Linked DNA regions of Tolumonas auensis DSM 9187. The protein of the gene in region 2 interacts with the protein of the main gene of each other region in a pairwise test. Links are inferred from orthologs where the notes say so. Each region holds a gene or a part of one and is shown on either strand. Other genes may lie near its edges. The genes, in order: clpA and barA.

Region 1 (7,232 bases), 470 kb from region 2 along the record:
ATGGTTTCTTCTACCGTGGTCAGAAAGTGGCGGTCGTTGGCGGCGGAAATACCGCAGTGGAGGAAGCACTCTATCTGGCCAATATTGCGTCAGAAGTTCATCTGATCCACCGTCGTGACACCTTCCGCTCAGAAAAGATCCTGATCAAGCGTCTGTATGACAAGGTTGAACAAGGCATCATCAAGCTGCATCTGGATCGCACACTGGAAGAAGTGCTGGGCGATGAGATGGGTGTGACAGGTGTACGTCTGCGCAATCTCAAAGATGATTCCGTGGAAGATGTGGAAGTGATGGGCGCCTTTATCGCTATCGGCCATAGCCCGAACACGGCTATTTTTGATAACCAGCTTGAAATGCAGAACGGCTATCTGAAAGTCAAAGGCGGCAGTGATGGTTTTGCCACTCAGACCAGTATTGAAGGTGTATTTGCTGCCGGTGATGTGGCGGATCACATCTATCGTCAGGCAATCACGTCTGCCGGCACCGGTTGTATGGCCGCGCTTGATGCTGAACGTTATCTCGATAGTCTGGCGAAATAATCCGCTTCACTCTCTTTTCCGGAATGCCGCCTTGTGCGGCATTTTTTATGGCGGCGATATGACGCCATGACAAAACCGGGCATGCTGGTTATTATCAGATCAGCGCGTCTTTTCAAATGAATGTAGTTGATGACGATTTATCTGACTGAACTGGACTCCACACTGTATTTTCCTTCACCGGAAGAGGCATTGACCGAGCCCAACGGACTGCTGGCAATTGGCGGAGACCTGTCCCCGGCCCGGTTATTAACCGCTTACTATAATGGTATTTTCCCCTGGTTCAGCCCGTATCAGCCCATTCTCTGGTGGTCACCCGATCCCCGTGGGGTCTTACCGGTGGCGCAACTGCATATCAGCCGTTCATTACGGAAAACGCTGAACAAAACGTCACTGCGGTTTACGGTTAACCACGCGTTTATGGATGTCGTCACTGCCTGTGCCGCGCCACGACGCTATTCAGAAGACACCTGGATCACCAGTGAGTTTATGCAGTCGTATGCGGTATTGCATGAGATGGGACAGGCGCATTCAGTCGAAGTCTGGGATAACGACCAGCTGGTGGGCGGCTTGTATGGTCTCAGCGTAGGTAAACTATTTTGTGGTGAATCCATGTTTCACCGGCAGACGGATGCATCAAAACTGGCGCTGGTCGCGTTATGCCGGCACCTTTCCCGTTATGATGCCCCCTTAATTGATTGTCAGATGCAGAACAGTTACCTCGAAACCATGGGGGTACAGGAATGGCCCCGGGCAGAATTTTTACGCCAGCTGGCTCAGTTGCGCGAACAATCATTTCCGGCTGAATGCTGGCAACCGCAGGTACTGACATTATGAATCCGACGCCATTGCGGGTTGGTATAACTCCCGCGCATACCTGCAGTTACCTGCCGGAACAATATGAGCAGCTTATTGTGCTGATGGATGACAACTATCGGACTGCATCCGGTTATGAGGCTCTGCTGCAAGCTGGTTTCCGGCGTAGTGGTAATGATATCTACCGCCCGCATTGCACCCAATGCTCAGCCTGCCAGTCATTACGGATTAAGGCCGCTGAGTTTGCACCCAGCCGTAAACAGCGCCGGGTGTTACACAAAAACAGTGATATCAGCTGGCAATTAAATGATACCGATAAACCGGCTTATTACGCACTGTATGAGCGTTATATCCAGCAACGACATTTTGATGGCAGCATGTATCCGCCCAGCTACAGCCAATACAAACAGTTTCTTTTTTCTGACTGGTTGAATCCTGTTTTTCTGGAGTTTTATCAGAGAGATAAATTAATTGCTGTCGCTGTCACCGATGCATTACCGGATAGCCTGAGCGCTATGTACACTTTTTATGATCCGGAGTTTGAGGCCCGTTCTCTCGGCACTTATGCCATCTTGACGCAGTTACAGCTGGCACTGCACATGGGCCGGACTTATCTCTATCTGGGCTATCAGGTCGACAACTGCAAGAAGATGAATTACAAATCCAGTTACCTGCCACATGAGCGTCTGGAAAATAAAGTCTGGAAAAAATACACCATTCCGACTGACCGAACTTTACACAACCAGTTAAATCCGGCATGATCCAGCAGATTTTTTTGGTGGTAATTACGAGGATTCAATGTCTAAAGAAGACAGTATCGAGATGCAAGGGACGATTCTGGAGACCCTGCCTAATACAATGTTCCGTGTTGAACTTGAAAACGGTCACGTGGTAACGGCTCATATCTCCGGCAAAATGCGCAAAAACTACATCCGTATTCTGACCGGTGACAAAGTAACAGTGCAGCTGACTCCCTACGACCTGTCCAAAGGTCGCATCGTATTCCGTTCTCGTTAAGATCCAGATAGAAAAAAGCCCCAGTATCATCCGGGGCTTTTTTCTTTTGGTCTTAACGACCCGTTATGGCTGCAAGACAATTTCCTTGTTCGGCGTAAAGTCGAACTTCAGTTTGTCATCCTGCAAGTCAACCTTAACACTTCCGCCTGCAACCAGTTCACCAAACAGCAGTTCGTTGGCTAATGGTTTCTTCATCTGTTCCTGGATCAGACGGCCCATCGGACGTGCGCCCATGGACTTGTCGTATCCTTTTTCAGCCAGCCAGTGACGGGCTGCAGAAGTAACTTCCAGTGACACGCCTTTGGCATCAAGCTGTGCTTGCAGTTCAACAATAAACTTATCAACGACCTGATGGATCACATCCATATCCAGATGGTTAAACCAGATAATGTTGTCTAAACGGTTACGGAACTCCGGCGTAAAGGTCCGGTTGATTTCCGACAGCGCATCATGTGTATGATCCTGTTGCTGGAAGCCAATTGATTTACGCTGTGTTTCCTGTACCCCGCAATTGGTGGTCATCACCAGCACGACATTCCGGAAATCGGCCTTACGGCCATTGTTATCGGTCAAGGTACCGTTATCCATCACCTGCAGCAGCAGATTGAATACATCCGGATGCGCTTTCTCAATTTCATCAAGCAGCACAACACAATGCGGCTGTTTGATCACGGCATCCGTCAGTAACCCACCCTGTTCATAGCCGACATAGCCCGGTGGTGCACCAATCAGGCGGGAAACTGTATGCCGCTCCATATATTCCGACATATCAAAGCGCAGCAGTTCAATGCCCATCGCTTTGGCCAGTTGCAGAGTGACTTCTGTTTTACCGACACCGGTCGGGCCAGCAAACAGGAATGAACCTACCGGACGGCGCTCATTGCCCAGACCGGAACGGCTTAGGCGGATCGCATCGGTCAGCACTTCAATCGCTTTATCCTGACCAAACACCACCAGTTTCAGATTACGTTCCAGATTACGCAAGGTATCGCGATCACTGGAAGAAACTGATTTTTCCGGAATACGGGCAATTTTCGCCACAATCGCTTCAATATCCGGCACATTGATCACTTTCTTGCGTTTGCTTGGCGGCAGCAGACGCTGACTGGCCCCCACTTCGTCAATCACATCGATTGCCTTGTCCGGCAGATGACGATCATTGATATATTTCGCGGAAAGCTCTGCAGCAGCACGCAACGCTTTATTGGTATAGCGCACGTGATGATGCTCTTCATAACGGGGTTTCAGACCAATCAGGATCTTGGTAGTGTCATCAACAGACGGTTCAACCACATCGATTTTCTGGAAGCGACGCGCCAGCGCATGATCTTTTTCAAAGACCTGCGAATATTCCTGATAGGTTGTAGAGCCCATGCAACGCAGCTGACCGGAAGAAAGAATCGGCTTGATCAGATTCGCTGCATCCAGCTGACCACCCGAAGCAGCGCCGGCACCGATAATGGTATGAATTTCATCAATAAACAGAATGGCGCCTTTTTCCCGTTCCAGCTGATTCAGCACAATCTTGAAACGTTTTTCAAAATCACCGCGATATTTGGTGCCGGCCAGCAGTGAGCCCATATCCAGCGAATAAACGGTGTTATCAGCAATTACTTCCGGCACATCACCATGCACAATCCGGTAAGCCAGCCCTTCAGCAATGGCGGTTTTACCCACACCGGCTTCACCGACCAGCAGCGGATTATTTTTCCGGCGACGGCATAGAATCTGAATAGTGCGGTTCACTTCAGCATCACGTCCGATCAACGGATCAATACCGCCTGCGACGACTTTCTGGTTGAGGTTGGTAACAAAGTTTTCAATCTGGTTGGCGGCGGCTTCTTCACTCATGCCCTCACCTTCACCTGCATCATGACCTGAATGCGAGTCATCCTGATGCGGTGCATCTTTACGTACACCATGCGAGATGTAATTCACGACATCCAGCCGGTTGATATCCGCTTTTTTAAGGAAATAAACAGCCTGTGATTCCTGCTCGCTGAAAATGGCCACCAGCACATTGGCGCCGAAGACTTCGTTATGGCCTGAAGACTGGACATGGAAGACCGCACGTTGCAACACACGCTGAAATCCGAGTGTAGGCTGCGTATCCCGTTCTAATTCTTCGAGCGGAATCAGTGGTGTGGTTTGTTCCAGAAAAACAGTAAGTTCTCTGCGCAGTTGGTCAATATCAGCCCCGCATGCCACTAATGCATCATGAGCAGAGTGGTTATCGATTAACGCCAGCAACAAATGCTCTACTGTCATAAACTCATGACGCGCATCTCTTGCTGACTTGAATGCCTGGTTAATGGATTTTTCCAGTTCTTTGTTTAGCATGGGCACCTCCCAAACCAACTGACGACAACGCTATGCAAGGGGCACCTGCTGATCTTCAGGCTTGTTCCATAGTACACAGCAACGGATGTTCATGCTTACGAGCGTAATGGTTAACTTGATCAACTTTTGTTTCTGCTATATCTGCAGTATAGACGCCACAAATCCCTTTGCCGTCATAGTGCACAGCCAGCATGACCTGCGTCGCCTTTTCCAGATCCATCCGGAAAAAACGCTGCAACACCTCAACGACAAAATCCATCGGCGTGTAATCATCGTTCAGCAATACCACTTTATACATAGAAGGCGGCTGAATTTCAGTTTTGCTCTCCGCCGCCGTACCCGGGGTGGGAGAGACACGAGTTTTACCCATTTACGACTACCTTTTTCTTTCATTACTACTGAGATAGGAATTGTTGTCAATATACTATTTGAAATAGCTCTTGCTTTAGAGATCTGCCACTTGACTCACTGACTTTTTACACTAGATTGATGCTTTGGTGACCAGCTGACCCATAAAAATCAACGGCAGATGGTGATCATCCCAACGGCGTTTAAAGTAATTTCATCTCTGAGGACGTAGATGTATGGCTACTGGAACCGTAAAGTGGTTTAACAATGCGAAAGGCTTTGGCTTCATCTGCCCGGATGAAGGCGGTGATGATATTTTTGCTCATTATTCCACTATCGACATGAACGGGTACAAGACGCTGAAAGCGGGGCAGCCTGTTGAGTTTGAAGTACAAGCAGGGCCTAAAGGGTCACATGCCACGAGCATTGTCCCTACCGCATCCCAGGAATCATAACAAGAGAGAACGGGATGTACCCTAAATGAAGAAGCGGGAACCAGGTTCCCGCTTCTGTTTTTTTGCGTTCTGACAACCACAGCCTGAAACTGTGGTCACCGGATGAATTACATCTGACTGATCATGTCGTCAGCAAATTCAGAGCATTTACGCAGGGTTGCGCCTTCCATCAGACGTTCAAAGTCGTAGGTCACAGTCTTGTTACGGATCGCACCTTCCATACCTTTCACGATCAGATCAGCCGCTTCGAACCAGCCCATATAACGCAGCATCATTTCAGCAGACAGGATCAGTGAACCCGGGTTAACTTTGTCCTGACCAGCATATTTCGGTGCAGTACCGTGAGTGGCTTCAAACAGCGCGATGCCGTCACCGATGTTCGCGCCTGGCGCGATACCGATACCGCCGACCTGTGCGGCCAGCGCATCAGAAATGTAGTCACCGTTCAGGTTCATGGTGGCAATAACGTCGTATTCAGCCGGACGCAGCAGGATCTGTTGCAGGAACGCATCAGCAATCACATCTTTAACGATGATGTTTTTGCCGGTTTTCGGGTTTTTGAACTGGCACCATGGGCCGCCATCAATCAGTTCTGCACCGAATTCTTCACGTGCCAGCTGGTAACCCCAGTCTTTGAAGGCACCTTCGGTGAATTTCATGATGTTGCCTTTGTGTACCAGAGTCAGTGAGTCGCGATCGTTATCAATCACATACTCCAGTGCAGCACGCACCAGACGTTTAGTACCAGCTTCTGACATCGGTTTGATACCGATACCACAGTTTTCAGGGAAACGGATTTTCTTCACACCCATTTCGTTTTGCAGGAAGTCGATCACTTTTTTCGCTTCGGCAGAATCGGCTTTCCACTCGATACCGGCATAGATGTCTTCAGCGTTTTCACGGAAGATAACCATGTCAGTCAGCTCTGGTTGTTTAACCGGGCTTGGTGTGCCTTCATAGTAACGAACCGGGCGCAGACAAACGTACAGATCCAGCTCCTGACGCAGGGCTACGTTCAGAGAACGGATACCACCACCGACTGGTGTGGTCAGCGGGCCTTTGATACCGACATGGTATTCGCGCATTGCGTCCATGGTTTCAGCTGGCAGCCATACATCATCACCGTAAATCTTGGTTGATTTCTCACCGGTGTAAATTTCCATCCAGGAGATTTTCTTTTCGCCTTTGTAGGCTTTCTCAACTGCGGCATCCACAACTTTCAGCATGGCCGGAGTCACATCAACACCGATCCCATCACCTTCAATGAAAGGAATGATTGGGTTATTCGGTACGACCAGCTTACCCGCCGCATCAACAGAAATTTTTTCACCTGTAGCGGGTACAACGATTTTACTTTCCATCTGTGTCTCCTGACTTCCGGTTTATTGTCTTGCAAATCATTATTGTGACCGTCATCTTAGCCCATCAGTCGACTTCTGCAAACGGCGTCTCGGTATAGCAAGCCAGATTTCACGAAAACAAAATGCATTTAATCAGTTTGTTGTGTACGGACGACTAAAGATGACGCGGTGACAGCTGTTCAGGTAATCTATAGCGGTTCTCTGAGGAGTTAGCATGACTTTTCGTCCAAATATAACCGTTGCTGCCGTTATTCGTTTTGAAGATCGTTTTTTACTGGTGGAAGAGTTAGATCGCCGTCGTCATGTCTTTAACCAGCCAGCCGGGCATCTGGAAGCCGGCGAATCGATTTATCAGGCGG
Region 2 (7,442 bases):
CTTATGCAAATAAGCCGCTTGTTACAGCCGGAGTGGGATATTTTAAATTTCTGTTACATCCCCGATCACCTGGATGGCCTCTTTTGGCGCAATCGTCACTGATTCATGCAGTTCACTGTATAAGATGACTACATCACCGTGTTCCAGTTGCTGACGGACCTGCTCTACTTTTTCAGCCAGCGAGAATGTTTGTTCGCCATAATCGGTGCCTTCACGTAATACGAAGGATTCAATCAGGCTATCCAGGGTGGCGGCAGGGAGTTGTTGCCAGGGTATTATCATTGCATGACCTCATATCACCCATTGGGGAGTTGGTTCACTATCCAGTAATTGTCTCAATACCCGTAATGCTTTATCCAGCGAAATATTATCGGCCGGATGACTGATGGAAATACGCACTGCCTGCGGGGAAGGATAGTGCGCGGCAGCAAACAGCTCGGCCCCCGCGACACCGACACCATGCTGGTTTGTTGCCTGCACAAAGGCCTGACTACGCCAGTGAGCCGGGAGGGGTAACCAGGCATGCATACCACCTTCCTGATACTGTACCTGATAATGGCCTAAATGATGACGCAGCAGTGCTCCGCGTTCCCGTAATGTTTTCCGTTGTTGCAGTAACATACGGTCTGCTTGTCCGGATAACAGCCATTGGCAGGTCAGCTCAATCATCAGTGGCGTGATCATCCAGCTGGAACCACGTACAGCAATCGACATGGCCGCATGTAAATGTGCCGGTACCAGCATGTAGCCCAGACGCAATCCGGCACTGGTGTTTTTAGCAAAACTGCCCAGATGAATGACGCGTTCCGGCGCTAGCTCCACCAGTGCTGGCGGCCGAATTTCCGGTAATAGGCCATGGACATCGTCTTCAATGACCGTCAGCTGATAACGCTCGCACAGTGCCAGGATCTCCTCGCGCCGGGAGAGGCTCATGGTCGCAGTCGTCGGATTCTGAATTGTCGGCGTGAGATATAACGTCCGGTAGTTGCCGGTCTGACATGCCTTTTCCAGTGCCTGTGGCAAAAGACCTTCCTCATCCATCGTCAGCCCTTTCAGCTGAATGCGTAACGAATGCGATAATGTGCTGAGCCCCGGATAAGTCAGTCCTTCACATAATATGGTTTCTCCGACGGCACCGCAGGCCATCAGACTCAGTAATAAACCATTCTGAGCACCAAAACTGAAGAACAACCGCTCAGGTTGAGCTGTGCTGAATCCGTATTGACTCAGCCAGTGACAGACCGTTTCCCGCTGCGACAACTCGCCATTCACCGAACTGTATTCCATCAACGCATTGATGCGGCCGGGTGTTGCCAGCAATTGCTCCATGGCATCCCGGAAGGCATTTTCCCGATCCTGCAGGATCGGCAGGTTTTGCCACAATTCGATCCGGGAGGGATCCGGCTGACGGATGTGCCAGTTTAATGCCGGCTCTCCCGTTTCTTCGCGCACATAAGTGCCGGCACCGACTCTTGCGGTTACCCAGCCCTGATGTTCCGCTTCACTGTATGCGCGAGTGATGGTGCCAACCGTGACACCCAGTCGATCGGCTAGGGCGCGATGCGTCGGTAAGCGTTGCCCGGGTTGTAATTCACCCTGTTCCACCGCCTGACCGATAGCCTGCGCCAGTTGACGATAGAGCGGTCCCTGACCGGAAAGCTGCGGATTCCAAATTGTCATGGTGACAATAAACCTGTTGATCCTTTGAATGGCTTCAATATAACGTGAATTCAACGATTGATGTAGTTCAATTCCACTGTTTTTGATTAATTGTATCGATACAATTATTGCAAGGAGTAAACCAATGGAACAAAGCCTGTTATTGTCACTGATTGCTTTTGCCTGGATCACCTGTGTTACTCCTGGTCCGAACAACGTCATGCTGACCAGCTCCGGTGCCCGTTTTGGCTTCTGGCAATCCATTCAGCACATTGCCGGGATCAGTGGCGGTCTGGTTTGTATGCTGACTCTGATGGCGCTGGGCGTGGGTGCCGTATTCCAGCAATGGCCGTTGTTGCAGTGGATGCTGAAGATCGGCGGCTCGGGCTATCTGCTTTATCTGGCCTGGCAAATCGCGCAAGCCGGTATGCCAAAGCTGGATACGGCCGTCAAAACACAGACCATCAAGCCGTGGCGTTTTCATCAGGCGGTGTTGTTTCAGTTTATGAATCCGAAAGCCTGGCTGATGAGTCTGTCAGCAATTGGTAGTTTTACCCTGTTAGGTGAGCAGTATTGGTCATCGGTGATTTGGGTACTGGTGGTGTTTTGTCTGATTTGTTTAAAAACCAGCTCGATGTGGACTTTATTTGGCGTGAAAGTCGGTCAATGGTTAAAAACACCCAGAGCTTGGGAATATTGGAATCGCATCATGGGCGGATTAACGGCACTTTGTGTTGCGTTGATCTGGTTTGAGTGAAATGGGCGTTGCCATAAATCTGGATCGGGCTTATTTCCCGCCAATTAATAGTGTTTATGTCAAATCCGTGTAGAATTGCGCCGTTTTTACTCGCTGCATAGAAAGATATTGGCATGACAACATCGCTTGATGAATTGGATCGTTATAAAGAGATCCGTCCGTACAATGATAATGAAGTTCCGGCCGCGATCGAGCGACTGATCAGTGATGAAGAATTGATCAGTGCTGTGGCGCGTTTTCGTTTTCCACATGCGGTCAACTATTTTGGCTGGGTATTAAAACCCTTGATCCGGCGTGCGCTGCATAAGCGTGTCGCGAATGTCCGTACCGTCGATGATGTACAGCAACAGGTTGCCCATTTTATGGAGCAGATGATTGCGAAGACCACCGATGGCGTGACTTATTCTGGTCTGGAAAATCTGCAGTCAGGTAAGGGATATCTGTTTATCTCTAACCACCGTGATATTGCGATGGACCCTGCTTTCGTGAACTGGGGTCTGTATCAGTGTGGTCTGGATACGGCGCGTATTGCGATTGGCGATAATTTATTGCGTAAACCCTGTGCCACTGAACTGATGCGTCTGAACAAAAGTTTCATCGTAAAACGTTCGGCGAAAGGCCCGCGTGAGATGGCGAAAACCTTCAGTGAACTTTCCTCTTATATTGCGGATTCACTGCAGGAAGGTCACAACATCTGGATCGCACAGAAAGAAGGACGGGCGAAAGACGGTAATGACTGCACCGATCCTGCCATTCTGAAAATGTTCCACATGGCTGGTAAGCAGAAAAAGCTGGGCTTTGTGGAATATATGCAACAGCTGAACATTGTGCCGGTCGCGATCTCTTATGAATACGATCCGGGTGATGAAGCCAAGGCGCGCGAGCTGTACGAGACCTCAACGACTGGTTCTTACCAGAAAAGTGAATTTGAGGATATCGAGAGTATTGTGGCTGGTATCATTGGCTATAAGGGACGGGTGCATGTCAGTGTTGGCAAACCGCTGACCGATGGCTTTGAAACGCCGGAAGAACTAGCGCAAGTTATAGATCGTGCTATTCATAGCCAATATCGTCTGTTTGCATCCAATGTGCTGGCTGCTGGTGAAGCATCTGCCGACATCACTGCGGAACAACGCGCTCAGTTTGAACAGCGAATGGCTGCAATGGATCCGAAGTGGCGTGATATTGCGAAAGCAACTTATGCCAAACCGGTAGAAAATCAGCGCTCCTGAACTACCGCATGACATGACAGGCAGGTATTTAACCTGCCTGCTCTAACCATTTGGCCGACTCTTCTTTTACGGCAGCCATAATATCCAGCAACTCCAGTAATTCCGGTTCAAATGCACTGCAACTGAGGCCGGAACGTAGTCCCTGTTCCAGTCCGGCACAACTGGATTGCAATTGTGGTACGCCGCAATAGGCTGCCCCGCCACGTAATTTATGGATCGTATCGAGTAAGTCAGCACATTCTGTCCCTGCGGCGGAAGCCTCGATCATCGGCGTGATCTCATCAAAGCTGGCGACCAGCATCTGCAGCATATCTCGGGCCAGTGCTTCATTCCCTTTTACTTTTTCCAGCGCCAGGTTCCAGTCAATAAATGTTAGTCTGGCAGCAGTGGATTTGAGATCACTGAACTGCAGCAGCAGTCGTTTTAGCTGAATTTCATCGATTGGTTTTGACAGATACTCATCCATACCACTGGACATCAGACGTTCGCGCTCGCCGGGAGAGGCGTGTGCGGTGACGGCGATAATCGGTGTCAGTTTGTTACAGGTATTCTGATGGATGATCTGGCAGGCCTGAATACCGTCCATGATCGGCATCTGTACATCCATAAAAATAATATCAAAACGCGTCTTTTCCGCCAGAGAGACAGCCAGATGCCCGTCCTGACAGGAGTGGACCTCATCGACTAAGTCGTTTAGCAAAGCGACAATCAGTTTCAGGTTAGCCGGATTATCATCAACAGCCAGGATCCGTAACGGTAATTTCTCTTTATGCTGTTCTGCAGGTTCTGCCAGTATCTGTATCGGTGGCAATGGTTGTAGCAGGGCCTGGAGCAACTTGCTGTGGATCACCGGCTTACTGAGCGAATATATCTTATTATTCTGCATCAGTTTTTCATGCAGAGTCGGATCGCTGGAGTTAATTAATACGATTAATTTATCGAGCTGATAACGTTGCAGACAAAGATCAACCGTATGCTGGATTTGCTCCGTCGGGGTTTCGGGTGCAAAGCCGATGATCATGGCGTAGAACGACGCACCGGCATAAGTTTGTTCATCATTTTCCAGAACCGTCTGCATTTTCCATTCATTAAGCAGACTTAAACAGGACTCCCGGCTCCAGATTGCATTTTCCCACAACAGCACATTTTTCCCGGCCAGCAGTAACTGTTCCGCAGGGATATTCCCTTCCTCTGAAACCAGTTCTAACGGCATCGTGATCGTAAATTCAGAACCCTGGTTCGGTTCAGAATGCACCTGCATGGAACCATCCATCTGCTCAATCAGTTTCTGGCTGATCACCAGACCCAGCCCGGTACCGCCATAACGGCGTGAAATGGAACTGTCGCCCTGAATGAACGGCTGGAACAGACGCATCAGCTGCTCATCATCCATACCAATCCCGGTATCACGGATCCGGAACCGCAGCAGTACTTTTTGCTGGTCGATGGAAGGGGTGGTACTGACATGGATGTTCACCATTCCCTGTTCGGTGAACTTGATGGCATTACCGACGATATTGGTGATGATTTGCTGCAGACGTAATGGATCCCCGGCAACCAGATCCGGTATCGGCTGGCTGACCAGCAGCGATAACTCCAGCTTTTTGTCATGTGCCGACGGCGCCAGCAGCGTGACCGTATCATTAATCATTTCACGGATGTTGAACGGAATGTTTTCCAGCGTCAGCTTGCCGGCTTCCAGTTTCGAGAAGTCGAGGATGTCATTGATGATGCTGAGCAGATTCTTGGCTGAATGCTCGATGGTGCTTAAATAGTCACGCTGATGCAGGCTGAGCTGAGTCTTAAACAGCTGACGGGTAAAGCCAATGACGCCATTGAGCGGAGTTCGCAGTTCGTGCGACATGTTGGCCAGGAATTCGGATTTGATACGGGCCGCTTCCTGGGCACGCTTTTTCGCCATATCCAGTTCGACGTTCTGGATCTCGATCTGCTCTAACGTTTCCCGCAGATCGGAGGTGGCCTGATCGATACTCTGCTGCATTTCGTTATGGTATTCGCTGATCGCTTTCGCCATCGCGTTGATACCATTTTTCAGCATGTCCAGTTCACCATCCATCTTGCCGCGCACACGGGTATCCAGCCGGCCTTCACGAATATGATAAACCGCGCGTACCATACGGTTTATGGGCTCGATGACCACATGCACCAGATTCAGACCAAAAAACAGGCTCATGATCAAACCGAGCAGCACGATGAAAATGGCCGTCGCGGTATCCCGGTACTGCGCAATCACCGAGCGATCAATATTGAGCTGGATGGCCATGTAACCAATCACTTCCGGCGTACTGCTGGTTTGCAGCGACGTTTCACTCAGGCTGTTTTCTGCCAGAATAGGTGTCCGCAGGATAATATAGTCATCCAGATGTTCAACGCTGGTCAGCTCCGGAATACTTCTGCCTTCCGGCAAACGCATCTGCATAAAATCACGGTGAAAGTTCGAGGTGACAAACAGATTGTTGTCTTTGGTAAAGATCGCGATGGATTTAATCAGGGGTGAGTTACGACGATGACTGGTGCTGATCAACCGGCGCAGATCTTCCCGGCTGGAGCGGGTCAGGCCATATTCACTGGCAATTGCCAGCGGTTCTATCACGCTGGTGCCTTGCTCGATCATGAAATTTTCGATCTGCTGGTGGCGATGAAAAATAAAATAGCCAGCTAAAAGCGTACCGATCAGCAGCGTTGGTATAATAGTGAATGCAAGAACGCGGGCGCGCAGGCCATATTTCGTCATAGTCTGTTTTGGTTGACCCGTACTTGTGGGACAATAAAGTATTCCGGTGCTTCTCTTTCAGCATCATACCTACCTAACGATAAGCCACCAAGAGATATGGTTCAGTTTTTCCAACCCAAACCTAAAGCATTACCTACCCAGGCGGTAGAGATAACTATCGATAACTTGGATCACCACCTGACCGGTGTGGGTCGCTATCAGGGTAAAGCCTGTTTTGTCGAAGGAGTCCTGCCTGGCGAAAAAGTCAGTGTGCAGATCACCGAGCAGAAAAAGCAGTATGCTCATGCCCGGTTACGGCAGGTGATTGAGCCTTCTGCCGATCGCTGCGAACCTTTTTGTCCGGCATTCAAGCAATGCGGTGGTTGTAACGCACAAATGATGCCGCAAGCAATGCAATGCCAGGCAAAACAGCAAGGTGTGCAGCGTTTATTCCGGCAACTGGCCAAAATCGACCTGCCTGCACCGCTGTGGATCGAAAGCAGCGCCCCGCAAGCCTATCGACGTGTCTGCCGTCTGGCGGTGAAATACGATAAAAACAAACGTTGCGTGCTGGTTGGTTTCCGTCAAAAGCAAAGTCAGGCGCTGGTGGAAATTAACAGCTGCCCGGTGCTGACTGCTGCGTTATCGGCGCTCATCGTGCCATTGCGCACACTGATCAATGAGCTCAGTTCGGCTCGTGATGTCGGTCATATTGAACTGTATGAAACCGAAAGCGGGCTAGCGATGTTGCTGCGTCACAACGGTCGTCCGCCAGTAAAAGATAAAGAGCTGCTGCTGGCGTTTGCGTTACAGCATGATTGTGCTCTGTATCTGCAGACAACCGGCTACCCGGAACCGCTGGCTGACGTTAAACCGAGCTTCTATCAGCTGGATGGCTTGCGGCTTTATTTCCAGCCGGGTGACTTCTTGCAGGTCAATCCGCAGGTCAACCAACGTCTGGTCAACTATGTGCGCGAATGGCTGGCTCCGACCGCGACAGATAATGTGCTGGATCTATTCTGTGGTATCGGTAATTTCACCCTGCCGTTAGCCCGTGAGG

The links.
Region 1: the proteins of barA (region 2) and clpA interact in binary tests that used the Escherichia coli proteins (3 or more experiments, as listed by UniProt). The link is inferred for Tolumonas auensis DSM 9187 from one-to-one orthologs.

Annotation. Positions count from the first base shown.
Region 1 is NC_012691.1:2,541,388-2,548,619, forward strand. What follows is about bases 2,072-5,107. They hold clpA (ATP-dependent Clp protease ATP-binding subunit ClpA), read right to left. Parts: upstream 4,710-5,107; coding sequence 2,433-4,709; downstream 2,072-2,432. Other genes in these bases: TOLA_RS11785 (arginyltransferase), read left to right, coding at 2,072-2,113; infA (translation initiation factor IF-1), read left to right, coding at 2,151-2,369; clpS (ATP-dependent Clp protease adapter ClpS), read right to left, coding at 4,765-5,079. Outside these bases: trxB (thioredoxin-disulfide reductase), read left to right, coding at 1-539; aat (leucyl/phenylalanyl-tRNA--protein transferase), read left to right, coding at 669-1,373; more of TOLA_RS11785, read left to right, coding at 1,370-2,071; cold shock domain-containing protein CspD, read left to right, coding at 5,294-5,512; icd (NADP-dependent isocitrate dehydrogenase), read right to left, coding at 5,620-6,873; TOLA_RS11815 (NUDIX hydrolase), read left to right, coding at 7,088-7,232. UniProt on the Escherichia coli protein: ATP-dependent specificity component of the ClpAP protease. It directs the protease to specific substrates. It has unfoldase activity. The primary function of the ClpA-ClpP complex appears to be the degradation of unfolded or abnormal proteins.
Region 2 is NC_012691.1:3,013,133-3,020,574, reverse strand. What follows is about bases 3,477-6,722. They hold barA (two-component sensor histidine kinase BarA), read right to left. Parts: upstream 6,404-6,722; coding sequence 3,677-6,403; downstream 3,477-3,676. Other genes in these bases: rlmD (23S rRNA (uracil(1939)-C(5))-methyltransferase RlmD), read left to right, coding at 6,500-6,722; TOLA_RS14045 (1-acyl-sn-glycerol-3-phosphate acyltransferase), read left to right, coding at 3,477-3,648. In the rest of the region: TOLA_RS14060 (YheU family protein), read right to left, coding at 43-282; TOLA_RS14055 (aminotransferase-like domain-containing protein), read right to left, coding at 292-1,680; TOLA_RS14050 (LysE family translocator), read left to right, coding at 1,805-2,416; more of TOLA_RS14045, read left to right, coding at 2,530-3,476; more of rlmD, read left to right, coding at 6,723-7,442. UniProt on the Escherichia coli protein: Member of the two-component regulatory system UvrY/BarA involved in the regulation of carbon metabolism via the CsrA/CsrB regulatory system. Phosphorylates UvrY, probably via a four-step phosphorelay.